2 regions of the Bacillus sp. DX3.1 genome follow, and region 1 is predicted to be linked to the other one. Evidence: a T-box and tRNA genes for the amino acid it is inferred to sense, from the RefSeq annotation. Region 1 holds a T-box; the other holds one or more tRNA genes.
The links. A T-box is a leader RNA that pairs with one kind of tRNA and senses whether it is charged. The one in region 1 lies ahead of asnS (asparagine--tRNA ligase), so its partner is inferred to be a tRNA-Asn.
Positions count from the first base shown of each region.

Region 2: it has a tRNA-Asn gene. The T-box ahead of asnS (asparagine--tRNA ligase) is inferred to sense a tRNA for this amino acid. The anticodon was not compared.

Region 1 covers NZ_CP128153.1:4,233,046-4,249,274, forward strand. Annotated here, with positions in the region: gene QRE67_RS21235 (YwbE family protein) at 1-36, shown strand, start outside; gene QRE67_RS21240 (class I SAM-dependent rRNA methyltransferase) at 80-1,279, opposite strand; gene QRE67_RS21245 (23S rRNA pseudouridine(2604) synthase RluF) at 1,681-2,370, opposite strand; gene QRE67_RS21250 (endonuclease MutS2) at 2,591-4,951, opposite strand; gene polX (DNA polymerase/3'-5' exonuclease PolX) at 4,973-6,691, opposite strand; gene QRE67_RS21260 (CvpA family protein) at 6,746-7,285, opposite strand; gene zapA (cell division protein ZapA) at 7,287-7,556, opposite strand; gene rnhC (ribonuclease HIII) at 7,681-8,619, shown strand; gene QRE67_RS21275 (hypothetical protein) at 8,834-9,094, shown strand; gene QRE67_RS21280 (YuzL family protein) at 9,130-9,264, opposite strand; gene QRE67_RS21285 (SDR family oxidoreductase) at 9,387-10,304, opposite strand; gene asnS (asparagine--tRNA ligase) at 10,488-11,879, opposite strand; T-box leader at 11,930-12,182, opposite strand; gene QRE67_RS21295 (YcdB/YcdC domain-containing protein) at 12,254-13,678, opposite strand; gene QRE67_RS21300 (DUF4179 domain-containing protein) at 13,984-15,018, opposite strand; gene QRE67_RS21305 (sigma-70 family RNA polymerase sigma factor) at 15,008-15,538, opposite strand; gene pheT (phenylalanine--tRNA ligase subunit beta) at 15,706-16,229, opposite strand, start outside.
Region 2 covers NZ_CP128153.1:4,523,364-4,539,592, forward strand. Annotated here, with positions in the region: gene QRE67_RS22725 (MerR family transcriptional regulator) at 1-701, opposite strand, end outside; gene QRE67_RS22730 (lipase family protein) at 899-1,621, shown strand; gene QRE67_RS22735 (hypothetical protein) at 1,892-2,035, shown strand; gene QRE67_RS22740 (glycogen/starch/alpha-glucan phosphorylase) at 2,447-4,855, opposite strand; gene glgA (glycogen synthase GlgA) at 4,868-6,304, opposite strand; gene QRE67_RS22750 (GlgC family sugar phosphate nucleotidyltransferase) at 6,493-7,527, opposite strand; gene QRE67_RS22755 (glucose-1-phosphate adenylyltransferase) at 7,546-8,676, opposite strand; gene glgB (1,4-alpha-glucan branching protein GlgB) at 8,624-10,561, opposite strand; gene QRE67_RS22765 (L-lactate dehydrogenase) at 11,639-12,583, opposite strand; gene QRE67_RS22770 (alpha/beta fold hydrolase) at 13,128-14,051, shown strand; gene QRE67_RS22775 (hypothetical protein) at 14,036-14,206, opposite strand; tRNA gene QRE67_RS22780 (tRNA-Glu) at 14,401-14,472, opposite strand; tRNA gene QRE67_RS22785 (tRNA-Ser) at 14,481-14,571, opposite strand; tRNA gene QRE67_RS22790 (tRNA-Asn) at 14,575-14,649, opposite strand; tRNA gene QRE67_RS22795 (tRNA-Ile) at 14,654-14,730, opposite strand; tRNA gene QRE67_RS22800 (tRNA-Gly) at 14,739-14,809, opposite strand; tRNA gene QRE67_RS22805 (tRNA-Lys) at 14,817-14,892, opposite strand; tRNA gene QRE67_RS22810 (tRNA-Phe) at 14,930-15,005, opposite strand; tRNA gene QRE67_RS22815 (tRNA-Asp) at 15,015-15,090, opposite strand; tRNA gene QRE67_RS22820 (tRNA-Met) at 15,093-15,169, opposite strand; tRNA gene QRE67_RS22825 (tRNA-Ser) at 15,196-15,288, opposite strand; tRNA gene QRE67_RS22830 (tRNA-Ile) at 15,306-15,382, opposite strand; tRNA gene QRE67_RS22835 (tRNA-Met) at 15,387-15,463, opposite strand; tRNA gene QRE67_RS22840 (tRNA-Ala) at 15,482-15,554, opposite strand; tRNA gene QRE67_RS22845 (tRNA-Pro) at 15,567-15,640, opposite strand; tRNA gene QRE67_RS22850 (tRNA-Arg) at 15,651-15,724, opposite strand; tRNA gene QRE67_RS22855 (tRNA-Leu) at 15,728-15,816, opposite strand; tRNA gene QRE67_RS22860 (tRNA-Gly) at 15,833-15,907, opposite strand; tRNA gene QRE67_RS22865 (tRNA-Leu) at 15,937-16,017, opposite strand; tRNA gene QRE67_RS22870 (tRNA-His) at 16,038-16,113, opposite strand; tRNA gene QRE67_RS22875 (tRNA-Thr) at 16,123-16,198, opposite strand; tRNA gene QRE67_RS22880 (tRNA-Val) at 16,205-16,229, opposite strand, start outside.

The DNA.
Region 1 (16,229 bases):
GGACAAGTTGGTAGAGTTCAGCACATTGTACAATAAAAAAAGGAGCTCATCTTCAAATGAGCTCCTTTTTTTTACGATGTTATCCCTTAATTTTCTTAATGAAAACAACTTTTAAATAGTCGCCTTCTTTAAATTGATCGATCGTACGGAAATCCTCTGGTAAGGAATGTTCTTCTAAAATTTTATATTTCCCATTCATTTCTTTAAACGCTGTATCAATAAAACCTTTAAATTTTTTCATATCAAACGTACTGCAATTTGTGGAAGCAACGATAATACCATTGTCTTCTGTAATTACAATTGTCTCTTTTAACAAGTTTTTATAGTCTTTTGCCGCACTAAATGTATATTTTTTAGAGCGCGCGAAGCTTGGTGGGTCTAAAACAACCATATCAAACTTCATTTGTTTCTTCACTGCATATTTAAAGTAGTGGAATACGTCCTCTACGATAATGTCTTGTGCTTCATAATCAATTCCATTTACGCTAAACTGCTCAATTGTTTTACTTAAGCTACGATTTGCAAGGTCAACACTTGTTGTTTTTGTCGCTCCGCCAAGTGCTGCGAACACAGAGAAAGCACCTGTATAAGAAAACATGTTTAACACTGTTTTTCCTTTTGCATACTTATCACGAATTTGTTTTCTAACATTACGCTGATCTAAGAACACGCCCACCATTGCACCATCATTTAAATACACGGCAAAGTTTACACCATTCTCTTTTACGATAATCGGAAACTCGCCCCGTTCTCCGGTGACAAAGTCATCCTCTTCAATATACTTTCCTTTTGTATCAAAACGCTTCTTCTGATAGATTCCTTTGAAATTTGCTACTTTTTGAAGCGCTCCAATGATTTCATTTTTAAAGGAATAGATTCCCTCACTATACCAGCTTATTACGTAAAACCCATCGTAATAATCAATGATTAAACCGCCAAGTCCATCCCCTTCACCATTTACGACGCGGAATGCCGTTGTATCATTAGACTTGTAAAAGCTCTTTCGTTTATGTAATGCTGATTTGATTTTTCTCTCAAAGAAAGCTTGGTCGATTTGTTCCTGCTCTTTTCTCGTTAAAATCCAGCCATATCCTTTGTTTTGCTTTCCGTAGTAGCCTTTTCCAAGAAATTGGTTTTTCTCATCAAGCAGTTTGATGATCGTACCTTCTTCACTCACATCATTTACATTATGAATTGCATCTTTTAAAATAAGTGGATAACCACTTTTAAGCTCATTTATAAATTTTGTTTTTATCTTTACAATTACTTCTGATCGCATGTAATGTCTTCCTTTCAGTTTGGATGCTTTCAATTATTCAAAAAGGCATGAAAACCTTTCTATTTTAGGAAGCATTTGAAAATAAAACGGGCTTCAAAAAACAGCCTCGTTTCACTATACCATATTATTGTTTTGCTAGCACAACGAGCTCGTTTTCTCGCTTTGTTTTCACTTGGCATGGGGCAGGAAAAGGATCTGACCGCTTCTATGCGTGAACGGATGCTCTCTCCCACCTAAAAAGAAGGGTTTTATGTCGGTTTTTTAATTTGTATTTATATAATTGTTGTTCTTCTTTATTAATCTTCTGTTCTTTTCTCCAAATATGTTTCACGATATTGATATATAACTTTGTTAACTATAAATCGACGTAAAAAGCTTCCCTTTTCAGGAAACCCTTCTCCTTATAGCTGCTGCACCAGTTCTTGCAACTCTTGATCCGTTACATTCCGCCACTTTCCGGCCTCTAATCCATCAAGCTTAATATTCATAATTCGCACACGTTTTAGCCTAGTTACTGTATATCCAAACGCTCTGCTCATACGGCGAATTTGTCTATTCATTCCTTGCGTTAAAACAATTCGGAATGTCGCTCCATCTACTCTTGTCACTTTACACGGCTTCGTCATGCCATCCCTAATTTTCACGCCTTGTGACATTTCTTCAATAAACCAATCTGTAAATGGCTTATCCACTGTCACAATATACTCTTTTTCATGCTCATGATCTCCGTGTAGAATTTGATTAGCAATCGCTCCATCATCCGTTAACAAAATCAATCCCTCTGACGCTTTATCTAAACGACCAACAGGAAAGATTCTCTCTGGATGATTGATGTAATCAATGATGTTGTCTTCAATATGTCCCGCTGCGGTACAAGTAATACCAACTGGTTTGTGAAAGGCAATATAGATTTTTTCTTTAGTTATTCTTTCAACAACGTTTCCATCAATACGTACAATATCGTCATGGGCTACAATATCACCGTGTGTACAAACTTCTCCGTTAATAGAAACTCGCCCTGCTTTAATAAGCCTGTCTGTTTCTCTCCTCGAGCACGACCTCGCTTCACTTATAAATTGGTTTATTCTCATCAAGTATTCCTTTCGTATATCAACTTTAAAATATAGATTATCCAAAAAGAAAAAGCGTCAATTCTCAGCGGTATTCACATTGCCGAGAATTGACGCTCCTTTACTTCGCAAAAACCACTAAATAAATAACCCCAATTACGAAAAATGCTCCGCAACAAGCTAACAATACTTTTGCAAGTTTGTCCATAAACATATACGTTTACCCCTTTGTCGGTTTCTGCTATTTTAATTCGACAACTGTTACGCCGAGGCCTCCTTCGCCCATCTCACCGTAGCGGAAGTTTTTCACGCCTCGATGTTTTTTCAAGTAATCTTGTACACCTTGGCGCAGTGCTCCCGTTCCTTTTCCGTGAATAATTGATACACGTGGATAACTCGCAAGCTGTGCATCGTCCAAATACTTTTCTACACGTGCCATCGCATTTTCAAAGCGTTCACCACGAAGGTCAAGTTCTAACGAAACGTGATAGTCTCGTCCTTTTACTGTTGTAACTGCTTTTTTCTCAACAGGATTTGGCGTATTAATGTATTCCATATTGGATTCTTTTACTTTCATCTTCAGAATTCCAATTTGAACATTCCACTCATTATCACTTACCTTTTTAAGCAGCTGTCCTTTTTGACCAAACGTTACTACTTTCACTTCATCGCCTGGTTGTAATTGTTGTTTTGGCGCTGTATTTTTCACTTTTTCTTTTTGTTTTTTTACAAGCTCTGGCGCTGCCCCTTCTAGGCGGCTCTTCGCTTCAATCAGCTCATGATCTTTCACATTGATAAGCTGTGCCTTACGGAGCTGGCGAAGGTTGTGAATGATTTCTTCTGCTTCTTTTTTCGCAGCTTCTACTTTTTCTTCGCCTTCTTTTTGTGCTTTTAGTAATCTTTCATCACGCTCTTCGTTAAATTCAATAATTTGACGCTGCAGCTCTCGATGAAGTTTTTCAGATTGCTTCCGAAGGTCTTCTGCTTCATTTCGTTCGCGCTCTGCATTTTTCTGACTTTCTTCAAGCTTCACAATCATATTTTCTACTTTATTCGATTCTGTACTCACATGGCTACGGGCCTGATTAATGACGCGTTCTGATAAACCAAGACGTTTAGAAATTTCAAAAGCATTACTACGCCCCGGCACACCAAGTAGCAATTTGTATGTTGGGCTCAGCGTATTCACATCAAACTCAACGCTGGCGTTAATCACTTGTTCACGATTGTAACCATATGCTTTTAATTCTGGGTAATGCGTCGTTGCCACAACACGTGCCCCGCGGTTATATACTTCATCTAGAATAGAAATTGCAAGAGCTGCCCCTTCTTGTGGGTCTGTTCCGGCACCTAATTCGTCAAATAAAATTAAGCTTTCAAAATCAGCTCGTTCTAAAATATCTACAATGTTTACCATGTGAGATGAGAACGTACTTAAATTTTGTTCAATCGATTGTTCATCACCGATATCAGCAAAAATATTTTTAAACACACAAATTTCTGATTCATCGAGCACTGGAATGTGAAGACCAGACTGTGCCATTAATACACAGATTCCGACTGTTTTTAACGTAACCGTTTTACCACCTGTATTCGGCCCTGTAATAACGATTGTTGTAAAGTCTTTTCCAAGCGCGATGTCATTTGGCACAATTACTTTTGGATCAATAAGTGGATGACGCGCTTTTCGTAAATTCATATAACGATCATTATTGACGATTGGTTTTGTTGCTTTTAATCGTTTCGCATAGAGTGCTTTCGCAAAAATAAAATCAAGATTCGCAATGATATCTACATTTTCTAATACGATATCTGCTTCTACTGCCACTTCTTCCGTTAGCATCATTAAAATGCGTTCAACTTCTTGTTTTTCTTTCACACGTGCTTCCTGTAGTGCATTATTCAGTTCCACAATCACTTGTGGTTCAATAAATAACGTTTGTCCAGAAGCAGATTGATCATGAACGATACCACCGTATACACCGCGATATTCTTGTTTTACAGGAATAACGTAGCGATCGTTACGAATTGTCACAATCGCATCTGATAACATCTTCTGTGCATTTGAAGAGCGCGTCATATTTTCAAGTTTCTCACGAATGCGGCTTTCAGCACTGCGAATCTGTTGGCGTATCCCGCGCAGTTTATCACTTGCACTATCGACCACTTCACCGCCATCACCGATGCAATTTGTAATTTTCTTTTCTAAATCATATAAAGAAACAATGCCCGCTACATACGTTTCTAAAATCGGAAGCTCGACGCCATTTTCCACCATATCTTCAATGAATCGCTTCATTTGACGACTACCATACATCGTAGTTGCTATATCAAGCAGTTCATGTGGACTTAGCATACTACCAATTTTCGCACGCTTTACATTGGGACGAATATCAAAAATCCCGCCAAGCGGCACATGTCCTTTTAAACGGATGACCTTTGCTGCTTCATCCGTCGTATCTTGCATTTCAACGATTTCTTCGTAATTTGTACTCGGTACAAGTTGCTTCACTTTATCACGACCAAGTGAAGATGCAACATGCTCAAGTAATTGTTCTTTTACTTTGTCATATTCTAATACACGCAACGTTCGTTCTAACATAAGCTGCCTGTCCCCCCTGTGTTACTTATTCCGTTTAATAAAATCTAATAAACGTTCAATGTCCCATGTGTTAATTACTGTATCTTTTTGAATCCATCCTTTACGTGCAGCCGCTACACCAATTTCCATGTCTTCTAACATTTCAAGTGTATGAGCATCCGTATTAATGGCAATTTTCACGCCGGCATCTTGTGCTTGCTTAAGTAGCTTCGCACTTAAATCTAAACGGTTTGGATTCGCATTTAACTCAAGTACTGTATCCGTCTCTTTCGCGAGTTCAATTAGTAAATCTGTATCTACATCGTACCCCTCACGGCGGCCAAGTAAACGACCTGTCGGATGAGCAATCATTGTGACATGATTGTTTTCAATCGCTGCTTTAAGGCGTTTCATAATTGTTTCACGATTTTGTGAGAAACTAGAATGAATCGCACCGATGACATAATCAAGCTCCGCTAGCATCTCATCATCAAAGTCAAGCGTTGCGTCTGGTAAAATATCCATTTCAATTCCACGTAGAATTGTGATATCTGGGTATTTTTCATTAATGCGTTCAATTTCTTTTCCTTGTTCACGAAGGCGCTCTTTCGTTAATCCATTCGCTACTTTTAGGTATTGAGAATGATCGGTAATCGCCATAAATTTATATCCACGCGCACGGCATGCTTGTACCATTTCCTCAATCGAAAATGCACCATCACTCCATGTCGTATGCATATGTAAATCACCTTGCACATCAGAGAACTGAATTAAATTTGGATATTCTTTAATGAGTTCGATCTCTTTTCCGTCTTCACGCACTTCTGGCGGAATAAATGGCAAGCCAAAGTGAGCGAAAAATGCCTCTTCTGTTTCAAATGTTTTTACTTCACCTGTTTCTAAGTTTTCCACACCATACTCACTAATCTTTTCACCTTTATCTTTCGCAATTTGACGCATTGTTACGTTATGATCTTTAGAACCTGTAAAATGATGAAGTGTTGTAATAAACTCTTCAGGCTTCACAAGACGGAAATCGATTGAAATATCATATTCATATTGAAGGCGAATCGATACCTTTGTATCACCGCTTGCGATTACTTCAATCATATTGTCGAACTGTAGTAAATACTCACGTACCTTCGCAGGCTCTGTCGTTGCAATAATAAAATCTAAATCTTTCACTGTTTCGCGAACGCGTCGTAAACTGCCGGCACGAGAAAAACGAATAATTTCCTGTACATTCGACAATTTCTTCTCTATTTCCCCGGCAATAGGGAGCACCATTGCAATCGGTAAACGTTCCGGACGAGAACCAACTTGAGCGATTGCTTCTACTATTTTTTCTTCCGTCTTCTTACCAAATCCAGCAAGTGCTTGTACTTTATTTTCTTCGCAAGCTTTTTGTAATGTTTCCATATCTACAACACCAAGCTCTTTATATAACTTTGCTACTTTTTTGCCGCCAAGACCTGGTAATTTTAATAATGGCAAAAGAGTGCTTGGCACTTCTTTTTCAAGCTCTTGCAACACTTCCGATGTTCCCGCTTCGATATATTCTGCAATAACGGCTGCAGTTCCTTTTCCGATGCCTGGAATTTTCGTAAATTCTTCAATTTCAGAAAGGCTGCGATCATCGCTTTCTAATGCTGCTGCCGCCTTACGAAACGCCGCTATTTTAAATGGATTCTCGCCTTTTAACTCCATAAAAAGGCCGATTGTCTCCAGTAATTGAATGACTTGTTTTTTGTTTACTTTCATGTTTCTCCCGCCTTTCTTTCATAGAAAAAAACTCCTCTTTCTGAAAAAGAGAAGTCATACTCTGCTACCTGTCTGCCATAGTTCCTTCACCTTTTCAGAAAGAATCGGTGTATCGTCTACTATTATTTTACTAATCGATGATTTTTGTAGTGGTGTTTGCACTTGTTCAATTGGAAGTATATTCCCAACTACAATTAAGACAAACAAAATAATATACACTTCTAAAAAGCCAAGAAGAGCTCCACCAACTGCATTGACTTGTTTTAAAACTGGAATTTCCGTAAACATATTCAGTAAATTCCCAAGCAATGCGAGCGCTATTTTTGTAATAATAAATAACAAGATAAACGCAATCGCTTGATAAAAGACCGCTTCTATATTATTCGCATCAATCCATTCTGGAACGGATACACCTTTATCAAATGGATACGGAATGATTTTTTCAAGTGCTGGCGCTAAATCTTTGCAATACCAGTATGCAACAAGGTATGCGATAATAAAGCTTGTTAACTTTACAAGTTGTAATACAAATCCTCTTCTTAGGCCGAGGAAAAATCCCATAACAAGCAGTAAAATGATAATGATATCAATCATGTTATTCCATTCCTTTTTGTTTCATACTTTCTTTCAATTTCTCATATTCATCTTTTAATTTTATGTAATCGTGTACGACGTTTACCGCCGTCAACACCGCTAGTCTACTTGTGTCAAGAGAAGGATTCTTGGCATTGAGTTCGCGCATTTTATCATCCACAATCGCTGCGACCATGCGGATATGACTTGTACTCTCATCACCAACAACAGAATATTGTTGGCCATAAATTTCTACATTAATTCGACTTCGATTTCCTTTTTGTTGTGACAACTCACTGGCCTCCAATCACGTACAGAATCCTAAAGATTATCATACCATGAACCATCATAATATGGAAACAGAAAGAACAATTCGATATGATAAAAATATCAATAAATAAAAGGGAGCGACCATTTTGTCAAATTCTATCGTAATACAAACAAATTCTGCAACAATCGAGAACATGAAACAACAATACAAGCAAGCAATTAGCCCAAAGGTTCCACAAGGCGGTGTATTTATGGCGAAAGTTCCATCTTGTACAATTACTGCCTACAAATCCGGAAAAGTGATGTTTCAAGGTGGCCGTGCTCAGGAAGAATCTGCACGCTGGCAAAGCGTTTCAGAAACACCTAAATCCCTTGTCAAAAAAACGGTAAATGCACATCGTTATGCGCCCCCTACTTCCATTGGGACAATGTCCATCCTTGGATCAGATGAGGTTGGTACAGGTGATTACTTCGGACCAATGACAGTTGTTGCTGTATATGTCGATGCAAAGCAAATTCCCTTGTTAAAAGAACTTGGTGTAAAAGACTCCAAAAACTTAAATGATGCGCAAATTGCTGAAATTGCAAAACAACTACTTTCTGTCGTTCCCTATAGTTCCCTTGTACTACACAATGAAAAATATAATGAAATGTTCGAAAAAGGAAACAATCAAGGAAAGTTAAAAGCATTACTGCACAATAAAGCCATTACAAACTTACTAGCAAAAATAGCACCGACAAAACCAGAAGGTATTTTAATCGATCAATTCACACAGCCCGATACATACTATAAATATTTAGCAAAGCAAAAAAATGTACAGCGTGAAGACGTATATTTTGCAACGAAAGGCGAAAGTGTACATTTAGCGGTTGCGGCAGCATCTATTTTAGCTCGTTATTCATTCGTAAAACAGTTTGATGAGCTGAGCAAAAAAGCTGGTATGCCGCTCCCTAAAGGTGCTGGCAAGCAAGTTGATATTGCAGCGGCGAAATTGATTCAAAAACTCGGAAAAGAAAGACTTCCTGAATTCGTGAAACTTCACTTTGCCAATACAGAAAAGGCGTTTCGATTATTGAAGAAATAACTAGTTTTTAGTATCGACAGGATCTGAATGAACTAAACAAGGCGAAAAGAATTGTATTCTTTTCGTCTTGTTTTCGTTCTATCATTTTTTATATAAACTAAAAAACTTATCACTTAACATAACCCCAATAAATTCCATTTATAGTATCTTTAATGTATATCAGTTATGTACTGAAGCTAGCATATCTCATCTGAAATAAAAGGAGGCGCGCCAAATGACTCACACCAAAATCAAAAAATCACTATATATACTCGTCCATTTAATTGGTCCTCTTACCTACTTTATTGTCTCTGTTATTTTGGGAGCACTTTTCACTTCCAAATCTCTCATGGAAAACATAACAGATAACCTTTGCATTATGGCGATCTATTATGTGTTCATTAGCTTACTATGGTTTTTCTATTTCGACCGCTTAGACAAAGACGTAGATAAGGTTGTGAAAGAAATTGAAGATAAGAAAAGTAAAACCGTATAAAAAGAGTAGTCATTTCGACTACTCTTTTTATACGGTTAACTACGCTTTTGTCTCTTATTTGATGAAGATACTTTAAAGGAACCCGTTTCGTGTGTTGTAGTTCCTTGACCTTCAACTTGCGGAGAACCAAGGCTTGCTCTAGAAGGATCTTTTTTGACTTTTTTGCCCATTTTGTTCACCCCCATCATTACTTTTTGCTTAGAGGTGGTAAAGTATACAGCCTAACAATCAGAATATACATTACTTACTCAAGCAATAGAAAATCACTCTTCCACTTTCATTTCTATTAACACTAAATTTGCTTTCCTGAGGAACGAGTCTGTTCTTCACTAATGTCCCATAGACGCTTTGCGGCATCCATATCCAATGCAACCTCAGATGGTGTTTTCACTTGCCTATCGGCATAGTAACAGCCACTACGATCGGTAACATCGGTTGTTCCTGCCAGCCACACTAAAGTTTCAGCGCCCTCTTCAGGAGTACGAGAGAAAGGTTTCATTGCCGCCATAGTTAAGCGGGCTACAAAACCATTGTCCTGGTTGAAATTCGTGGCCACCAGTCCCGGGTCGAAGCAAAAGGCTGCGACACCTGTTCCCTCTAGCCGCCGCGCCAACTCAGAAGTGAATAAAATGTTAGCCAGTTTTGTCTGTCCATAACGCATCGTAGGACCACCCATTAACTTCTTAACACCACGATAAATTTGTTCTGCATCTAAATCACTGAAATCAATTCCCTTTTTAGCCATTTTGTGACCATGAGATGCGGTAGTGATGACGCGAGCAGGGGCACTTTCCTTTAAACGGTCAAGCAGCAAATTAGTAAGTAGGAATGGACCTAAATGATTAACCGCCCAGGTCATCTCCAAACCGTCCTCCGTAATCTGCCGTGTTTGAAATAAAGCACCCGCATTATTAACTAATATATCTATTCTAGGGCACTTTTCTAAAATATCAGTAGCTACTTGGCGTATAGACTGCTGGGAAGCCATATCAGCTAGAAATACGTCTACCACTGCATTCCCATCCGTTGAATCTTTAATTTGAGTCACAATATCATTTGCTTTTGCTTCGTTACGTGCAATGATTCCTAGCTTAGCACCGCGTTCTGCGAGTACCTTAGCTGCCGCTAATCCAATACCACTTGTCGCACCAGTGATTACTACATACTTGTCACGCACCGTCCACTCTAAATAACTGGTAATTCCCTCCACCACCGCAAAACCCCTCTCCCGATTTCCATAAATGATTCATTCGTTTTACTATATATGAAATGGAAAGAGAACTATGAACAATATTTTTTATCCTATCTCAAAATATTTTATAAGATTTCGGATTTAGTTCCATCCTCTTCTAATAAAAAAAGCGAGAGCAATTGCTCTCGCTTTTTTATCATCTTAAAACTCCGCAGAACCTGGAGTTCTTGGGAATGGAATTACGTCACGGATGTTTGCCATACCAGTGATGTACATTAGGAAACGTTCGAAACCAAGTCCAAATCCAGCGTGTTTTGTACCGCCGTATTTTCTAAGTTCTAAGTACCACCAGTAGTCTTCTTCATTCATGCCTAATTCTTTAATTCTGTCTACTAAAACATCCATTCTTTCTTCACGTTGGCTTCCGCCGATTAATTCGCCGATTCCAGGAACTAGAAGGTCAGTAGCAGCTACTGTTTTACCGTCTTCGTTCATACGCATGTAGAATGCTTTAATATCTTTTGGATAGTCTGTTACGAATACAGGACGTTTAAAGATTTCCTCTGATAAATATCTTTCGTGCTCTGTTTGTAAGTCAATACCCCATTCTACTGGGTATTTGAAGTCTGCACCTGATTCTTTAAGCACTTTAATTGCTTCTGTATATGTGATGCGACCAAAGTCAGCGTTGATTACGTTGTTCATACGCTCAAGAACTGTTTTATCAACAAAGCTGTTGAAGAATTCCATTTCTTCTGGTGCATGCTCTAATACATATTTCATTGCATATTTCAGCATATCTTCTGTTAAATCCATTACATCGCCTAATTCTGCAAATGCAATCTCAGGCTCAACCATCCAGAACTCAGCTGCGTGACGAGTTGTGTTTGAGTTTTCTGCACGGAATGTAGGTCCGAATGTGTATACATCGCGGAACGCTAATGCATAAGCTTCAGCTGGCAATTGTCCACTTACTGTTAAGTTTGTTTCTTTACCGAAGAAGTCTTTTGATTCATCAACTTGTCCATCTTCACCTTTTGGCACGTTATTCATGTCTTGCGTTGTTACGCGGAACATTTCGCCCGCACCTTCTGTATCACTACCAGTGATAATTGGTGTATGAACGTGTACAAATCCGCGCTCTTGGAAGAACTGGTGAATCGCGAACGCTGCGATAGAACGCACTCTAAATGTTGCAGAGAATGCATTTGTTCTTGGACGTAAATGAGCAATTGTACGTAAGTATTCAAACGTATGGCGTTTCTTTTGTAGTGGGTAATCAGAATCTGATAATCCCTCAATTTCAATTTTGTCTGCTTTAATTTCAAAAGGTTGTTTTGCACCTGGTGTTGCGATAAGAAGTCCCTCAACTGCAACTGAAGAGCTTAGTGGAAGCTTCGCAATTTCTTTAAAGTTTTCTAATTCTGTATCGAAAACGATTTGAACGCTCTTGAAGAAGCTACCATCGTTTAATTCAATGAAACCAAATGCTTTTGAATCACGTAGATTACGGATCCAACCCGATACTTTTACTTTTTGATCAACATATTTTTCTGTATCTCTATACAGACTTTTTACTAATGTGTTTTCCATATTGAATTGCTCCTTTTCCTATATTTAAATACAAAAAAACCTTTCATCCATAAAGGGACGAAAGGTTAAACTTCGCGGTACCACCCAATTTGTCATAAAGACCAACTTTAACTCGTATGTATCTACATACTTCCCGGTTTGTAACAGGCCGGCTTCCCGTCTAAGTCTACTCTTGAATACAAGATTCAATTTCGGTTAGCAACTCCAAGGTGTTCTTCACATATACCGCCTCATCAGGCTCTCACCGTCCCTGACTCGCTATGGATTATAGTATATACTACTTTTCCTTATCATCGTTTTTCATTTTGTTAAACTAAAATTAATGTACTACATTCCCGCGAAAGATGCAAGTTGTCACACATATAAAAGAGATTTCATCTTTCTCCCATGATAATTCCAGTGTCAATGTGAAACGTCTCACCTGTTTGCGCTTCAATCATCTTCACATGTCCATTCGTCTTAGGGAAAGCAGGATTGTAAAACGCACGATAACTTACATTATCCCCTTCAACCTCTTTCCACCAGGAGAATTCCATATCTAAAGCACTCGTTAAAATTTCTTTTGCTTCTTCTTTTGAAATATTTGGTTTCACAGAAATAAGAGTGAGTTCATTTTCATCGAAGCTACATGCCTTAAAATGAGTTACTTTTCCAGAGTACTTACCAACTCCAATCTTCATACTATTTACGTCCACTTTAATCTCATTATGAATACGTTGAAATTGGAAAATGTACTCAGATTCATATTCATCATCTTCTTCCCGCATACAATGATGGGATGGATGACCTTTCTCTATTATAAATCGATCACTTGCATCTGGATAAAGAGCAAATAACAATTGTAACGCTCTCTCTTTTGCTTCTGCTTCCGTTAATGCTTCTCTATTTTTCTCTTTCCGTTCATTATTGACTACACTCATATATTGACCAGTGTCTTTATCTAAGCAAACTTGAATAGCATACGATGATAATTCCCCTTCTCCTCGGACGCTATGTTGAACATGTTCTTTTCTCGCCCATAATTCTATAACTTCATTATCATTTGTGCTTGTATGAAAATTTACATACTTGTCATGTAATCCAATACACTCGCGTATTACACTTTTTGGTACTATTCGGTTTTCTATCTTTTCATATTGCGGGAGGAACCCGCCATAACCTTCTATTGTATGAATCTCTCCACTTGGCCCAATATGAAACACATAATCTTTCGGTGCATATACGAGATGATAAGCATCGTCACCATTTGCAAATGTTTCTTTATCCGCCCTTGAAATCATTAATTCAAACTCTAGTTTTTCTGCATACTTCTCTTTTGCTTCTTCTTTTGAAATTGAATTTTCCGGATAATAAATTTGATATTCATCTACTTCAGAAAACAATTGATACAGACGGCCATCTTTTGTAATATCAATCGTCACACCAGAATTCGGTAAAAATAATCCAAGTTTCTCATCTTTCTTTTCATAAACAACGTGGTACATCATATCGAATTGAATTATATATGCAAAAGGCATGGAATGTACGAGATGAGGAGTAAACATATTTATAAAAGATTGCACTTTTTCATACATTTCAGCATAGGTTAATTGATTATCTTGTACTTTCTCTAGCTCTATATACGATTGAAAATAATCCATTTCCCCATCTTCATTCAATCCATAACATGCTAGCGGCTGATCTGTATGTTTCTCAACAATCTGAAATACATTCTCATCATCTTCTAAAACGACTGTATATAATTCCGTTTGTTCATTTACTTTTAAATACGGCTTTAACCTTTCAATTATTTTGTTCATTATTTCTTATGACACAACCTTTCTCTCTACTCTATTCTTTCTAATATAATTAAAAACCTTTCACCTATGAAAAAATGAAAGGTTTTTAATTGTGTTACTATTCTATATAAATCCATTTTGATTTTTCGACATATAGCCGCGGCTATGGATAACAAAAGGTGACCTGCACTCGTTTTCTCTCTTTGTTTTCACTTGGTGTGGGGCAGGAAAAGGATTTGACCGCTTCTATGCATGGCCGGATGCTCTCTCGCCTAAAAAGAAGGGTTTTATGCCGGTTTTTTAATTTGTATTTATATAGTTACGTTTTATTTCCTAACTAATTCTACTTCTCCAAACTTCTTCATTTGGAGCTTTAATGTATTCGATTTGTTATAAGAAGTAGTTGAAAAATTAACATAGACAGTCGTTTTATGATTATCTGCCTCCATACTATACCCTTTTGATCTATATTCTTTTCCTTTCTCATCTACAATTTTCATATCCATAAAAGTATTTTCATCTTCTACTACTTCATCCACTGAAAATGTTATATTGAGCGAGGTTGGATTTGCCCTTGCAGATACAATTTGTATGTTAGGCGTTGTTTCTGCTGATATATATTCAACCGTTGACGTTGTTCCTTTTTTCGTTTTATCGCTAATCGGCAAATTCCATATTCCATCAATTGTTTTCAGTTCATCATTCTCATAAAAAACGTTCACGCTCTCTATTTCTAAAACAGCATCTTTTAATTTAGGAATAGAACCTTGATTCGACTCCCATATTGCTTCGTATAAAACTTTTCCCGTTTTCATATCTATATATGGATTATCATCTTGTCCTTCGGATATGTACAGTTTATTGCCTTTCAAAGGTTTTGTATCCGGAATCGACTCCAGAATGTATTCGCCATCTCCATTTTTTAATCGATAATCAAAAGTCACCTCTCTCACTGGTTTCTTTAATATGCTTGTATCCTCAAATGCCAATTGAAAGCTAAATCCTAGTTTATTCTCATCTGCAAAATAACGGTCAAGTGCCACTGTAATCCCTTTGTCAGCAGCCCTACTATTGCTTTTTTGTGGAAACTCTTCATCTACCGCTCGCTCGATTCCTTCATCATTAAAATTGAATAATTTGTTTATATTAGCTCGCACATGTTCATTTGTAAAAACACTCCCAGCTACAACAAGACAACAAGCCGCTGCAGCAAACTTTCTCCACATAACATTTCTTTTCTTTTTCTTTGCGTTCATTCGTATCACATCATAGGAATGATCTAAAGACTTTCTAACAATACTAGGCATTTCTTTTTCTTCGTTTAACAATCGATTAAATTCTTGTTCAAAATTATTTTTCATTTACAGTCACTCCTTCACCACTGTAATAATTGTTACGTAATATCGACTTGGCTCTGGAAAGTCTTGATTTAATCGTTCCTTCCGGTTCTTTCAAAAATACACTCATTTCTTTTATACTAAGTCCGACGATGTAATATAAAACAATCGCCATTTTATAATCCTTATTTAAACTATTTAACGCGTCTTCTAGTTCTATTTTCAAAAATTCATTTTTGTTTTGTTTTTGCTCAATCTGTTGATCTACTAACGTAATTTTTTGCCCTTTGTTTAATATGCCGTTACATGTATTGATTAATATTTTACAAATCCATGTGTTAAAGTACTCTTCCTTTTTGAGTGTATGTATTTTCTCATAAGCCACTGTGATTGCTTCTTGCATCGCATCTGCGACATCCTCATCTTTATGTAACAATCTACTTGCGACTTTGTATAACACATCCTCATAGCGCTGTACAAGAGAAACAAAAGCTTCTCCATCTCCCTTTTTAGCCTTTTTCACCAAGGCTTCTAGCTTTCCCATTCAAGAACCCCCTTGCTAATTAATCGCAATATACGTTTTTTTTAATATTCTTTACATACTATTAGATAGAGAAAACTAGTAATTGGTTGCATTGTTTTTTCTTTTCATAAAAAAAGAGGATTATCACTCCTATCATGAGTGATAATCCTCCCTTTCACACGTAAAAATTACTTACGTAACTCCGCACCAAATTTCTCTTCTACCGCTGCTAATACACGGCTATGTGCTTCTGTTACTTCTTCATCTGTTAATGTACGTTCTGGGTCGAAGTAGTTCATAGAGAATGCAAGTGATTTCTTGCCTTCTTCCATTTTTTCACCTTCGTATAAGTCGAATAGTGTTACTTCTTTTAGAAGTTCTCCGCCTGCTTCAGCAATTGTTTGCTTCATTTCACCAGCTTTTACTTCTGTTGCTACAACAACCGCCATATCACGTGTCATAGACGGGAAACGTGGAATGGCTGTGTAGTAAGTATCTTCTGTATCTGCAGCAAATACTTTTACTAGAGATAATTCAAATACGAATGTATCTTTCACATCTAATTGTTTTTGTGCTTCTGGGTGTAATTGACCGATGAAACCAATTACTTCTCCGTCTAGTAAAATGTCAGCTGTACGTCCTGGATGCATACCTTCACGTTTTGCAGGAGCATATGTGATGCTGCCCGCAACACCAAGTACGTCGAATAGTC
Region 2 (16,229 bases), 290 kb from region 1:
TCTTCCTTTGTATACGGAGACGGGATCATATTCTCATACTGCTCTTCCATATGCTCTAATTCCCCAAAAGAATATAACGCTTTTTCACCCACATATGTAAGAGTTGCCTTCATATGTTTATCGACAAGCTTTTGTACCTCTGAATCATGAACTGGCTTTCCAAATAATCTCTTTACCTCTTTAGACAAATGGATAAATTCTTTATCAAATTCCACCATATCTTCTTCAGACTTATTATACAATTGATCAACGACTTCCTTAGACATGTATTCTTCAAGCCATAAACGTTGTTCACTTTCTTTTTGTATATTACTGATTAAACTCATTAAAATGTCACTATCCACTTTCCCTTCTTCCTCTAACAAAATAATCGTTCGATTAATTGCTTTCAGAGAAGCTTCGATATGTTTCTTTTTTTCCTCAAAAGCATTCTTTTGATTCTGTAATGTTTCTTTTAAGTTTACGTTAAAGCTAGACATATTCACCATTACACAAATTTCATCTAGACTATATCCTAAAAATTTAAGACTTACTATCTTTTGCAACGTTAATATGTCTTGACTTTTATATATTCGATGTCCGGAACTAGGATGTTTTTCAGGTGTGAGTAATCCAATTTCATCGTAATAATGTAGTGTCCGTATTGATGTGCCTGTTCTTTTCGAAAACTCTCCAATTGAATAACTTTCATTATTACTCATCTGTTATTTCCCCCTACATTCTTTTTACCGATATGGTTACCCAAATCATACTACCTCACGTAACTGAAGGTTCAAGTGTGAATTCACAAAAATATTCACTTTTTTCATCTCGCTTTGTTTTAAAGCTACTCAAAGAATGATTCCCTCCTTTAACTCATATATTGAACTATACTTTCTTCTTAAGGAGGGCTTCCTTAATGCGTGCTCCTTTATCTTTTGATAAAGATACTGCCATATTGTTAGCCACATGCTGTGAATTAACATATGAACAATATAAGCAAAACGGGATTTTTCAAATACCTGACGGGTTTCAATATGTACAAGGCTTTCAAGCAAAAGCCATTCAGACAACAGAATGGTTCGGCTTCATACTAGAATCTGAAGACACCGTCATTATCGCCTTTCGCGGAACCCAATCTGATCCGGATTGGGTTATTGATTCTCTTGTTAATCAAAAACCTTATCCTTACGCCTCCAATAGCGGGAGCGTTCACAATGGCTTCCTCTCTATTTATGAATCCTGTCGTGATTCCATTATGGATATGCTCGTATCTTTGTCATCACATAAAACACTTCTTGTTACAGGGCATAGTTTAGGAGGAGCCCTTGCTGCACTTCACATATTAGATGCACGCGTAAATACTTCTTTCTCACGATGCAGCCTCTATACCTTTGCCTCCCCAAAGGTTGGGGATATTGCCTTTCGAAATTATTATAAAATACAAATTGCCAGTAGCTTTCGCCTCGTTAATTTATTTGATGTCGTCCCACTTCTTCCTCCTCGCAAAGTACAGTTTAACGATCAAGAATGGGAATATTCTCATGTTCACCATAGTATGACATTTGCTAAAAATATGAAGTCTATTATAAAAAACCATTCTATGACAACATATAAAGCATGTCTGACTTCTCTCTTTTAATTGGAAATCATTAGGGGAAATGAAAATAATATATTATAATAATAGGAGTATCTATATAAATCCATTTTGATTTTTCGACATATAGCCGCGGCTATGGATAACAAAAGGTGACCTGCACTCGTTTTCTCTCTTTGTTTTCACTTGGCATGGAGCAGGAAAAGGGTCTGACCGCTTCTATGCATGGCCGGATGCTCTTTCCCACCTAAAAAGAAGGGTTTTATGTCGGTTTTTTAATTTGTATTTATATATTTTAGGATGAGGGGACCAAACATGTTAAAAACTATTTTTACATTTTTTCTTCTTTTACTTATTAGTATTACGGGTTTCTTCACATTTTCATACTTCGCTACTGCGGAATATGGTGGGACTGGTATGTTATATTCAGTGAATCCTTATATTTCAGCAGCAAACTAATAAAAAATCATAATAAGTAAAAACAGCTTGGAAATTTCCAAGCTGTTTTTACTTTACCGAGAGACGCTTTGTTTCTAAGCATGGAAAATCATAGGCATTATCCATACTATCACCACATTTCATAATTATTTTATATTTTCCAATCTCATAAATAAAAGTCCCTTCAAATCTTCGTAAGGGACTCATCTACGCTTCTATATTACTATATATATCCATTTTGATTTTCCGACATATAGGCCGTGGCTATGAATAACAAAAGGTGACGTGTACTCGTTTTCTCTCTTTGTTTTCTCTTGGCATGGGGCAGGAAAAGGATCTGACCGCTTCTATGCATGAACGGATGCTCTCTTCCATCTAAAAAGAAGGGTTTTATGTCGTTTTTTTAATTTGTATTTATATAATATATTCATTTCATAAAAGCTTAACCGTATCACCAATTCCCCAAATTCCCTTACTATACTGTGAAATTGTACGGTCACTCGCAAAATAACCCGATTGTGCAATATTTACAATGGACATTTCCAGCCATCTTCTACGATTTTCATAGGTTCTTCCCACCGATTCCTGACAATCTGCATATGGTCCAAAATCACGAAGAACAAAGTATTCATCATTTTGAATGACAAGCGAATCATAAATCGCCTCAAACTCTGCTCCAGCGTTTGTGAAAAATCCGTTTGTTAACTGATCTACCACCTTTTTAATATGCGAGTTATGATGATAATACTCATTCGCACGGTATCCACCATTCTGATAGTAATGCAACACTTCTTCAGCTGTTAAACCAAAAATAAAGCTAGCATCCTCGCCCACTTTTTCCCTTATTTCAATATTGGCCCCATCTAGCGTCCCTAACGTAATGGCACCATTCATCATAAACTTCATATTCCCTGTTCCAGATGCTTCTTTACTTGCCGTCGAAATTTGTTCACTCACATCTGCTGCTGGAAATATATCTTCAGCTACGGAAACACGATAGTTTTCTAGAAAAATAACTTTCATATATTGACTAACATACGGGTCCTCATTCACTTTTCGAGCAAGTTCATTTATTAATTTAATAATTTTTTTTGCATAATAATAACCTGGTGATGCTTTTGCTCCAAAAATAAATGTGCGTGGATAAAATGAAAAACTCGAATCCTCTTTTAAACGATTGTACAAATATAAAATATGGAGCACATTTAATAATTGTCTTTTATAAGCGTGTAATCGTTTTACTTGCACATCAAAAATAGAATGTGGATCAACGAGAATCCCCGTTTTATCTGCAATCCGCTCCATCAATATGATTTTACGTTGCTGCTTTACAGCATGCAATTGATCTTGAAAAGCAGTATCATACTGATAGCTTTGCAGTGCTTGCAATTGTTCTGGGGACTTCATCCATTCTGTTCCGATTGCTCCTGAAATCAGATTAGAAAGCTGCGGATTGGCTTTTAACAACCAGCGTCGATGCGTAATGCCATTTGTTTTGTTATTAAATTTGTCTGGATAAAACTCATAAAACAATCGCATTTCACGCTGTTTTAAAATTTCCGTATGAATTTTAGCCACTCCATTTACACTATAGCTCCCGACAATTGCTAAATGAGCCATTTTCACAAGATTATGTGCAATAATCGCCATATCTTCAATTCGTGTCCAATCATACGGATACCGTTCCCATAATTCATGACAGAAGCGTTCATTGATCTCTTCAATAATCATATAAATTCGCGGCAATAACGGCTGAAAAATATGAATTGGCCACTTTTCTAGCGCTTCTGATAATGTCGTATGATTCGTATAAGAAATCGTATGCGTTGTGATATACCATGCATCTTCCCAGCTCATCTTTTCCTCATCTAATAAAATGCGCATTAATTCCGGAATTGCAAGTACTGGATGGGTATCATTAATATGGATTGCAATTTTTTCATGCAAATTTCGAAGTGTACCGTTTCGCTCCCGGTGCAAACGAACAATATTTTGCAAACTTGATGATACAAGAAAATATTGCTGTTTTAACCGTAATATTTTCCCTTCATCATGCGTGTCATCCGGATATAAAAATTCCGACACAACTTCTGTTTCACGCTTATATTTCAAAACATCTTTACAATTTTGCGGAAAAGGAACCGGCTCTGCATTCCAAAGTCGAAGTGTATTTACAGTATCTGTTTTATACCCAACAACCGGAATGTCATATGGAACTGCCATAATCACTTCCGCATTTGTATGTCGAAACTCTAGGCGACCATTGATTTGCACTGCTTCTACTTGTCCAAAGTAGCTTACTTCGACTGCTTGGTCATGCCTTCTAACTTCCCATACATTTTCATGCTGTAACCACTGTTCTGGTAATTCTACTTGATACCCATCTACAATTTTTTGATCAAACAAACCATGTTTATAACGAATACCACATCCGTGTCCTGGGAGGTTTAAAGATGCAAGAGAGTCGAGAAAACAGGCTGCTAAACGTCCAAGTCCTCCGTTTCCAAGCCCAGCATCCGCTTCACTCTCTTCTAATTCTTGCAAGGAAATCCCCAGCTCTGCTAACCCTTGTTCACATACATCATGAATCCCTAAGTTGAGCATATTACTACCAAGTAAGCGACCTAATAAAAACTCAATCGACAAGTAATACATTTGCTTTTGATTCCCTGCCCTATATCTTTCGTTTGTTGCAATCCAATGCTGATTCATATACTCACGTACCATATGCCCAAGTGTATTATAATGATCACGACTTGTAGAATCTTTGAAACTTTTTCCATACATCGTTTCTAGTTTTTCTAAAAAAGCTGCTTTAAAGCTTTCTGTATGAGTAAACATTTTTTTCACCTCTTAGGAATGATCCAACAAACTTTTATACAACTCGCTATATTGACGTGCTGACTTTTTCCAGCTGTAATCTTCTGTCATCGCCTGTTTTACAAGCCCGTTCCACACTGGTTTGTTATGATAATACTTTAGTGCACGACGAACCGTATGTAACATGTCATGTGCATTAAAATTTGTAAAGCTAAAGCCATTTCCAGATTCAGTTTTCTCATCATAAGACTGAACAGTATCATTCAATCCTCCTGTTTCCCTTACAATCGGAATAACGCCATATGCCAGTGCAATCAGTTGTCCTAAGCCGCATGGCTCAAATAATGATGGCATTAAAAATAAATCGCTACCCGCATATACTTGATGTGCCAGCTCTTCATTAAAGCCAATATACACTTTCACTTTTTCCGGATATTCACATGCCATTCTTTCAAAAAACTGTTCATATTCGGCATCTCCTGATCCTAAAATGATACATTGTACATTTTCTTGCATCATTTCATGGAACACACCGCGGACTAAATCCAAACCTTTTTGCTTTGTTAAGCGCGTTACCATTGCAACAATTGGTGTGTCTGCCTTTTCAGGTAAACCAAAATAACGCTGTAAAGCATATTTATTTTCTCGTTTTTTAAATAATGTTTTGGCATCATATGAAGCGGTAATGAATGGATCCGTTTGCGGATTGTAAACAACCGTATCAATACCATTTATAATTCCGATGAGCTTATCATTATATTTGCGCAATAAACCATCTAGCTTTTCCCCAAAGAATGGATATTGAATTTCTTCTTTATAAGTGGGGCTAACAGCTGTAATGCAATCCGAAGCAATAATGCCCCCTTTCATAAAGTTGACATTCCCATAAAATTCGAGCTGTTCACTACGAAAATATTCATCACCAAGATTCAATAAATCGTGCATAACCACAGGCGGAAATACACCTTGAAACTGTAAATTATGAATGGTAAAAACCGTTTTAATATGTTTATATAATGGCTGATCTCCATATTGTTCGCGCAATAAAAAATTAGCCATCGCTGTATGCCAATCATGAGAATGAAGAATATCCACATCGAAATCTAAATGTGGAATAGACTCTAATACCGCCTTGGAAAAGAAAGAAAAACGCTCCCCATCATCGTAATGCCCATAGAGCGAATCCCTGTTAAAATAATATTCATTGTCAACTAAATAATAAGTAATCCCATCCTGTTCTCCTTTTAAAATCCCACAATATTGATTTCGCCAACCAAGCTGAACATTGATTACTTTATGGAGCGTACATGTTTCTCGCAAGTGATCGGTAATTAGACTGTAATTTGGAAGTATAATGCGGACATTCACCCCTAATTTTTTCAGTTCTTTTGGAAGTGCACCCGCCACATCTGCTAAGCCTCCCGATTTAATAAACGGTACGCATTCTGATACTGCAAATAAAATATTCACGTGTTGTTCCACTGCATGAAAAACAAATATACCCTCATTGCTTTTCTTACAGCTTCCTCCCTTCGAATTTTAAAAATTGTGCTACTATTTTTCGCAAGTGAAACTTCCATCAGTGGGAGCTTCATTCCCCCGCTGATGGTTATCACAACTTGTGAAAATCTTGCCTACTGCTATTTTGTACAGAGCTTTCATGAATAACTAGTTATGTTATGACTTTGTACACTACCTTTCTCTACAACATACGGATTATGAGCCGTTCCCGTTAAGATCACGCCATCTCCAATTTTTACATCCTTATCAATAATAACGCCATCTAGTATACAATTATCCCCAATTTGACTCTTTTGCATAATAATACTATTGCGAATACTAGATCCTTTTCCAATCTTTACAGAACGGAACACAATGCTATGATCCACTTGTCCTTCAATTACACTACCGTTTGCAATCATTGTATTTTGTACCTGAGCACCTTTCATATAGCGCGTTGGCGGTTCATCTTTAACCTTTGTAAAAATCGGAGCTTCTTTCGTAAATAACTGTTTCCAAATGGAAGGCTGTAAAATTTCTAAACTATGTTTATAGTAGCTTTCAATTGAGTCGATGACCGCTACATAACCCGTATGTTCATACGCCCCAATATACAAGGATTCTCCGCGTTTTTCCTTAACAACATCAAATAAGCTATAATGTTTCTGCTCTTTATACGTTTCAAATAAATCTAGCAATAAATCCTTCTTTAATACATATGTCTGCAGTGATACTCCTTCATGGCATACTTCCGTAATATCTGCCCTTGTATGTATATGTCTTTCTAGTACAGCTTGAAAATTTAATGCTGTTACAAGATGGCTATTTGTAATAACAACATACTCTTGTTTACTTCGTAGAAAATAATCAATATGTCTACGGAAATGAGCAAAGGAACCGAATTCATCTTGATCACATTGGCAATTAGGAGGAAATAAAAATAAGCCGTCGCGTTTTCGATCTAAATCCCATTGTTTTCCTGATCCGAGATGATCCATTAAGGAACGATTTTTATGACTAGTAAAAATCGCTACACTATGAATATGGGAATTTACCATATTAGAAAGCATAAAATCGATAAGACGATAACGTCCCCCAAATGGTAATGCTGCCAGTGAACGGTGGCCTGTTACTTTCTGTAAGGAAGGAAAACTTCCAGTTGCATTAATAATTCCTAACATTGATTCTCCCATTCATCCCATCCTCCTTAATTAATTCCCATCTGCTATAAGTACAACTTCATCCATATTTTTTTCTGGTCGAATAATCGTTCCATCTTCAATAATCATTTCAGGTCCAACAATCGCTCTTTCAATGACTACATGTTTACCAATCTTAGCATCTGGCATAATAACTGAATCCTTAATGATACTTCCTTCTCCAACTGTTACCCCTTGGAATAGAACAGAATGCGCTACATCCCCTTCAATTACACAGCCTTCATTAATTAGTGATTCCTCTACCTTTGCCTTCTCAGAAATATATTGCGGTGGTTGGTTGGGATTCACAGAATACACACGCCAGCCACGGTCATATAAATTCAAAGATGATTCCTCACGAAGCAAATCCATATTTGCTTCCCATAAACTTTTCACCGTACCAACATCTTTCCAATAGCCACTAAATGGATACGCCATTAATTTCTTCTTTTCATCTAATAAAAGTGGAATTACATCCTTTCCAAAATCATTACTCGAGTCTGGATTTCTTGCATCCATCTCTAAATACTCTTTCAAAACAGACCAATTAAAAATATATATCCCCATCGATGCAAGGTTACTTCTTGGATATTGTGGTTTTTCTTCAAACTCAACAACTTCCATTTCTTCATTTGTATTCATAATTCCAAAACGACTTGCTTCTTCCCAAGGTACTTCAATAACAGAAATAGAAACGTCTGCCTCTTTTTCAATATGATAATCCAGCATTTTGCTATAATCCATCGTATAAATGTGATCGCCTGATAAAATCAGAACATATTCTGGATTATACTGACATAAATAATTCAAGTTTTGATAAATCGCACTAGCAGTCCCTGTATACCATTTCACGCCAGAAGATTCCGCATACGGTGGAAGTACAGTTACCCCTCCATTAACACGATCTAAATCCCATGCGCTCCCAATACCAATATAATTATGAAGCTCTAGCGGTTGGTACTGCGTCAATATCCCGACCGTTTCAATTCCAGAATTTGCACAATTACTTAATGTGAAATCGATAATTCGATATTTACCGCCAAATGGAACAGCTGGCTTAGCTAAATTCTTTGTTAACGCACTTAAACGACTACCTTTTCCCCCTGCCAATAACATCGCTACGCAAGTCTGCTTTTGAACCATCTTGTTTTTTGCTCCCCTTTCTCGCTTTCACTGGCCGTAAAATTGAAACGCCAAATGGTGGAATTGTTATTTCTACATGAGCAGACTGATTATGATACGGCTCTATAATCGTCTTTAACCGTTTTTTATTTACCTGTCCTGAACCACCGTATACCGGATCATCACTATTTAAAATCTCGTTATAATATTGAAATGCTGGTACACCTACTTTGTAGTTTTCATACACAGCATTTGTGAAATTACATACAACAACAAGGATCTCTTCCTCTTTCTCCCCTTTGCGAATAAATGAAAAGATACTTTGTTCTCGGTTATCTGCATCAATCCACTCAAATCCTTCTTGTGAATGATCTAATTGCCAAAGTGGCTTTGAGCGCTTATACAATGCTATGAGCTCTTTAAAGTAATCATGCATACGATCATGCATTTCAAAATCATGTAAGTTCCAATCTAAATCTTCGAGATCTTTCCACTCATCAAATTGTCCAAATTCTCCACCCATAAAGAGCAATTTCTTCCCTGGATGTGTAAAGAAATATCCGTACAATAAACGAAGTTGAGCAAACTTCGACCAATAATCTCCCGGCATTTTATTTAATAACGATTTTTTTCCGTGAACAACTTCATCGTGGGATAAGGGTAAAATAAAGTTTTCTGAATAAGCATATAGCAAAGAAAATGTCATTTTCTCATGAATATATTTACGATATTCTGGTGCACATTCCATATATTTCAGTACATCATTCATCCAGCCCATATTCCACTTATAATTAAAACCAAGTCCGCCCTCATACGTTGGCGCAGTCACAAGTGGCCAAGCTGTTGAATCTTCAGCGGTCATCAGAAATGTCGAATCCTCAGCAAATACCACCTCATTTAATTGGCGTAAAAAGGCGACCGCATGTTCATTACTTTGCTGCTTTCCATCCTTTTCCCAATACAACATATTTGCAACTGCATCAACACGAAAACCGTCAATATGATAATATTTCATCCAAAACAGTGCATTCGAAATTAAAAAGTTTCGAACTTCCTGTTTTCCTAAATCAAAATTTACCGTTCCCCAAACATGATTTTCTTGTACATCAGAGTCCCTATATTCATACGTTGGTTCTCCATCAAATAAATACAGCCCATGAGCATCCTTACAAAAATGTCCTGGTACCCAATCTAAAATGACACCGATTCCATATTTATGACATTCATCGACAAAATACATAAAATCATGCGGCGTACCAAATCGACTCGTCATCGCATAATATCCAGTACCTTGATATCCCCAAGAACGATCGTACGGATGCTCAATAAGCGGCATGATTTCAATATGAGTAAATTGATGCTCCACTACATAAGGAATAAGCTCCTCTGCCATTTCTCGATACGAATAAAGCGAGCCATCTTCTTTCTTTTTCCATGAACCAAAATGCAATTCATAAATTGCCATTGCTTCTTGATAAATCGGCTTTCGCTTCTTTTTTCGAGACCAATTTTTATCATTCCATTCATATCCTCTTATATCAAAAATAACAGATGCCGTATTCGGTCGTACTTCTGCATATGTTGCATATGGATCTGCTTTTAAAATTATTTCATCACCAGAAGTTTTGATTGCATACTTATATATTTCGTATGCCTCCAGTTCCGGTATGAATAATGACCAAATACCTTGCTCTGTCATTTTTACCATCCTATTTTTTTCGTTGTCCCATTCATTGAAATCTCCGACAACACTTACGACTTTCGCATGAGGAGCCCATACTGTAAAACGTACCCCTTGTATTTCATGCTCTGTTACAAGATGACCTCCAAACATGTTATAACTCTCATGACATCCTTCTTTATGAAATTCATACAATCCTTCTTCCATACAATTTGTTACATCCAATATGTTCACCTCACTAAGATGACAGAATTTTTAATACTATTCACTATTCGATAATAAACTGAAATATCCTTGTGAAATTTTAAATAAAGATACGCTTTTTCATTAAAATCTAAGAAAATATTGACATATTTGATAAAAAACATCGAATTTTGACGAATATTCATTGAAAGCGTTTTATTTGAGTATAATTTTTTAATAAAGTTATTACCAAAACAATGGAAAAACATCAACAATCGGGGTTTTAGGAACAACCATCCTCCTAGCTCTCTTATTTCATTCTGTGAAATTTAGAAATTAACAACAGAAGTCCGCTCCCTCAAACATATGTAATGTACAGCACAAAGTTTTTTTCTTTTTTGTAATATAAGGTATAATTTTGACAAAACCAAACACGAACGTACATTCTCAATTGCGTTAAGTCTTCTGAAACACTGTAATGAAAGAAAAGGGAGAAAATAAGAGGGCAGCTATAACGCAAGTATACATATCTTAGAAAAAAAATTAGAACAATTACTTGCGATAGCCAACTATATAAATACAAATTAAAAAACCGACATAAAACCCTTCTTTTTAGGTGGGAGAGAGCATCCGACCATGCATAGAAGCGGTCAGATCCTTTTCCTGTCCAGACATAGTGAAAACAAAGAGAGAAAACGAGTGCAGGTCACCTTTTGTTATTCATAGCCGCGGCTATATGTCGAAAAATCAAAATGGACTTATATAACTGAAAGTGTGGGGCAAGGTTGTATCCAAACAGTATAAATAACGCCTGTGGAGAGCATATAAGACTCATTGGGTATCTAATGTGCAAAAGGGTTATGAAACAGGAAATCCTTCTTCAAACAGCTCATTAGAGTGTTAGGAAGGGATCATTAGATATCTTGAAGAAATTAGGCTTAACGCAAAAAAAATAAGAGATATACAAAAACGCACTCTATCCTAACATAGAGTGCGTTTTGCTATAATCGATCCTTTCCAGCAAAAGTGTATACTTGGGGATATACAGGGAAACCGGAAAAGGAATTTATATAAAAAATTCAGAAGGGAGAAGCAGCCCCCACTTCTGAACAATTTATCTTATAGTACTGGTGCCATAGTTTCTTTTAATACTTTTACAGAATGAGCAAATTTCGCTTTTTCTTCTTCATTTAACTCAAGCTCAACAATTTCACGAACACCTTCGCGGTTAATTACAGCCGGTACACCTACATAGGCATCAGCTTCGCCGTATTGACCTTCTAGGTATGCAGATACAGTTAACACGCTATTCTCGTTGTTTAAGATCGCTTTAGTTACACGTAGAAGTGACATACCGATTCCGTAGTAAGTTGCACCTTTACGCTCAATGATATGGTAAGCAGCATCGCGTACATTTACAAAGATTTTATCTAAATCATTTTGATTATACTGTTCATTGTTCGCTAAAATTGTTTCTAGTTTTTGTACACCTACTGTAGTGTGGCTCCAAACCGGAAGCTCAGTATCACCATGTTCACCGATAACGTATGCGTGAACGTTGCGTGGATCTACATTTAAGTAGTCACCTAGCATATAGCGGAAACGAGCAGAGTCTAAAGTTGTACCAGAACCAATTACGCGCTCTTTTGGTAATCCAGATTCTTTCCAAGTTACATAAGTTAAAATATCAACTGGGTTAGTTGCAATTAAGAAGATACCATCAAATCCACTATCCATAATGCCACGAACGATTTGTTTAAAGATTTTTGTATTCTTTTCAACTAAATCTAAGCGAGTTTCACCTGGCTTTTGTGGTAATCCAGCAGTGATAACAACAAGATCTGCATCTTTACAATCTGCATAGCTACCATTCCAAATTTTTGTTGGTGCTGGAGCAAATGGAACTGCATGGCTTAAATCCATTGCTTCTCCTTCTGCTTTTGCTTCATTTACGTCAACAAGAACGAATTCCTCAGCTACACCTTGGTTAATCATAGAATATGCATAACTACAACCTACAGCACCTGTTCCTACTAATACTACACGATTGATACCTTTTTTCATGATAAATTCTCCTCTCTATGGTTCACTTCTTTATTATTGTCATTTAAGTAATTAATTAAAATACTAATTTAATGTTGTTTAACTTCCTTACATTCATATTGTAGCATGAATCATTGTGAATACATTCACAAATTATGACCTATTTGTGAACTTTTTCACAGATAGGAGAAAGTTATCGTATCAGGTGTGGAATCAATCTCAATGGAAGCCTTTTCTTTAGATTGTGAAAAAGCTTATTTCAGTGCGCTCTCACAATTTGTTCCTTAAAAGTAAGTGGAAAAAATCTTCTTTTTCTGACCAATAATAAAGTGAAACTTTAATCAGTGGGGGGTTTTTCATCCCCCACTGATTATTAGTCCTCACCAATCGGGCTTTTACGGGCAGTTTATCCTCCACCTAACTTCTTTGTTTTTTGCTGAATTTTGAGGTGGGGATATTACTGCCCGTTAATGCGGGATAAATCCCAGTATTTACAAATAGATCAACCCTATTATATAATTAGACTGAACGGTCGGTTTAATTAGCGGGATAAGGAGTGAATAAAATGAAGAATCATATTATAACATTACAAGACGGACGCACTTTAGCATATATAGAGTATGGACAAACAAATGGATTACCAGTAATGCTGTTCCATGGTACACCTGGTTCAAGAATTTGGGCATTGGAAGATGATATGATTGCAAAGCGATTAGGCATACGGCTTATTTCTATAGATAGACCTGGATACGGACTCTCTGATCCAAAACGTAATAGAACAGTTTTAGATTGGCCTGATGATGTTAATGAGTTAGCAAATCAACTGCAGCTCCCAACTTTTTCTATTATAGGTGTATCAGGCGGTGGAGCTTATGCAGCAGCTTGTGCTTACAAAATTCCCGAACGCTTGCAATGCGTAAACATGGTTTCTAGTGTAGCTCCATTTGAAAATGAGAAGCCTCCTGTTAGCATGTGCCGTGAAAATCGAATCGCTTTCTTTATCTCCAAACGATTACCTTGGATATTAAAATGGGCTTATCGTTCACAAAAAAAGCAAATGGAAAAGAATCCTGAAAAATATATGCAATCGATGAAAAAAGGTAACACACATTTATGTGAATGGGACCAACAGTTCATCAAAACGGATGAAGATATTAAAGTAGCTATGATTCATATGAAAGAAGCGCTGCGAAATAGTGTAGATGAAGCTGTAACAGAACCTGTACTCTTAGCAAAATCTTGGGGATTTACTTTTAAAGATATTTCTATCCCTATGCATATTTGGCATGGTACAGCTGACACTTTAGCCTCCATAGAAGAAATAAAAAAAGTAGCAGCAGATATTCCCTATGTAACAACCCACTATATAAAAGATGCAGGACATTTTTTACCCGATGATCCTCACATATGGGAATCTATTTTACAAACAATCATTAATGATGCAAATTGTAAAGACGAATCCAATACAACATTTTATACTTCCATTTGATCCATTAGTATAAGAATCAACACAACCAAAATGTCGATTCCAGCTAAAATAGCAAAATAAAATCCATCTACTTTAAATAAAAGTGAAACAACAGGAAATGAAATTGTCTCTAGCCCAAATAATATAATTAACATCCCAATGCGCTTTGCTAACATTTTTTCATTCTTTGGATGGAATATAACATTATATCCGGCTATAAAAGGAGTTCTTTCCTTTTTTGATATGCCCACACCAATCCAAATAAATAAGCAGACTGTTGAAAGTCTGCCCTAGCTTGAAAGATATGTCCATTCATAACATAATATTATAAATAAAAAAGAGATAGCAGATTATGCTATCTCTTTTCGTATGACCCGTACGGGATTCGAACCCGTGTTACCGCCGTGAAAGGGCGGTGTCTTAACCGCTTGACCAACGGGCCAAAATATATGGCAGAGAAGAAGGGATTCGAACCCTCGCACCGCGTAAGCGATCTACTCCCTTAGCAGGGGAGCCCCTTGAGCCACTTGGGTACTTCTCTATATGGCTCCGCAGGTAGGAATCGAACCTACGACCGATCGGTTAACAGCCGATAGCTCTACCGCTGAGCTACTGCGGAATAATGGTGGGCCTAAATGGACTCGAACCATCGACCTCACGCTTATCAGGCGTGCGCTCTAACCAGCTGAGCTATAGGCCCAAAACAAAAGCGGGTGAAGAGAATCGAACTCTCGACCAGAGCTTGGAAGGCTCTTGTTTTACCACTAAACTACACCCGCATAAAAATGGTGAGCCATGAAGGATTCGAACCTTCGACCCTCTGATTAAAAGTCAGATGCTCTACCAACTGAGCTAATGGCTCATTTAAACTAAATAAGCAATCACCAAATGAAATATGATGGTGGCTCGGGACGGAATCGAACCGCCGACACGAGGATTTTCAGTCCTCTGCTCTACCGACTGAGCTACCGAGCCAAAAATAAATGGCGGTCCCGACCGGGGTCGAACCGGCGATCTCCTGCGTGACAGGCAGGCATGTTAACCACTACACCACGGGACCATTGGTTGCGGGGACAGGATTTGAACCTGCGACCTTCGGGTTATGAGCCCGACGAGCTACCAGACTGCTCCACCCCGCGACGATATAATATTCTTTTTTTAAAAATGGAGGAGGTAGAGGGATTCGAACCCCCGCGCGACTCTCGCCGCCTGTCGGTTTTCAAGACCGATCCCTTCAGCCGAACTTGGGTATACCTCCGAGATATTTACTTTAAATGGTGGACCTTGTAGGACTCGAACCTACGACCGGACGGTTATGAGCCGTCTGCTCTAACCAGCTGAGCTAAAGGTCCTTTATGGTAGCGGCGGAGGGGATCGAACCCCCGACCTCACGGGTATGAACCGTACGCTCTAGCCAGCTGAGCTACACCGCCATAATAAAGTTAAATAAGTGGAGCCTAGCGGGATCGAACCGCTGACCTCCTGCGTGCAAGGCAGGCGCTCTCCCAGCTGAGCTAAGGCCCCATGTTAAAACTATCGGGAAGACAGGATTCGAACCTGCGACCCCCTGGTCCCAAACCAGGTGCTCTACCAAGCTGAGCCACTTCCCGTTAATAAAAGCGCGCCCGAGAGGACTCGAACCCCTAACCTTTTGATCCGTAGTCAAACGCTCTATCCAATTGAGCTACGGGCGCATATGGTGCCGAGGGCGGGGGTCGAACCCGCACGGTGGTCACCCACCGCAGGATTTTAAGTCCTGTGCGTCTGCCTGTTCCGCCACCCCGGCATGTCATATTGAAAATTGGAGCGGAAGACGGGATTCGAACCCGCGACCCCAACCTTGGCAAGGTTGTATTCTACCACTGAACTACTTCCGCAAGACATGTATGAGTTATAAAATTGAAAGTGCGGGTGAAGGGAGTCGAACCCCCACGCCAAAGGCGCCAGATCCTAAGTCTGGTGCGTCTGCCAATTCCGCCACACCCGCATATTATCTTTTATAAAAAATGGGGCGACTGATGGGAATCGAACCCACGAATGCCGGAGCCACAATCCGGTGCGTTAACCACTTCGCCACAACCGCCATAGTTACTGGTGCCGGCTAGAGGACTTGAACCCCCAACCTACTGATTACAAGTCAGTTGCTCTACCAATTGAGCTAAGCCGGCAATATATGGTGGAGGATGACGGGCTCGAACC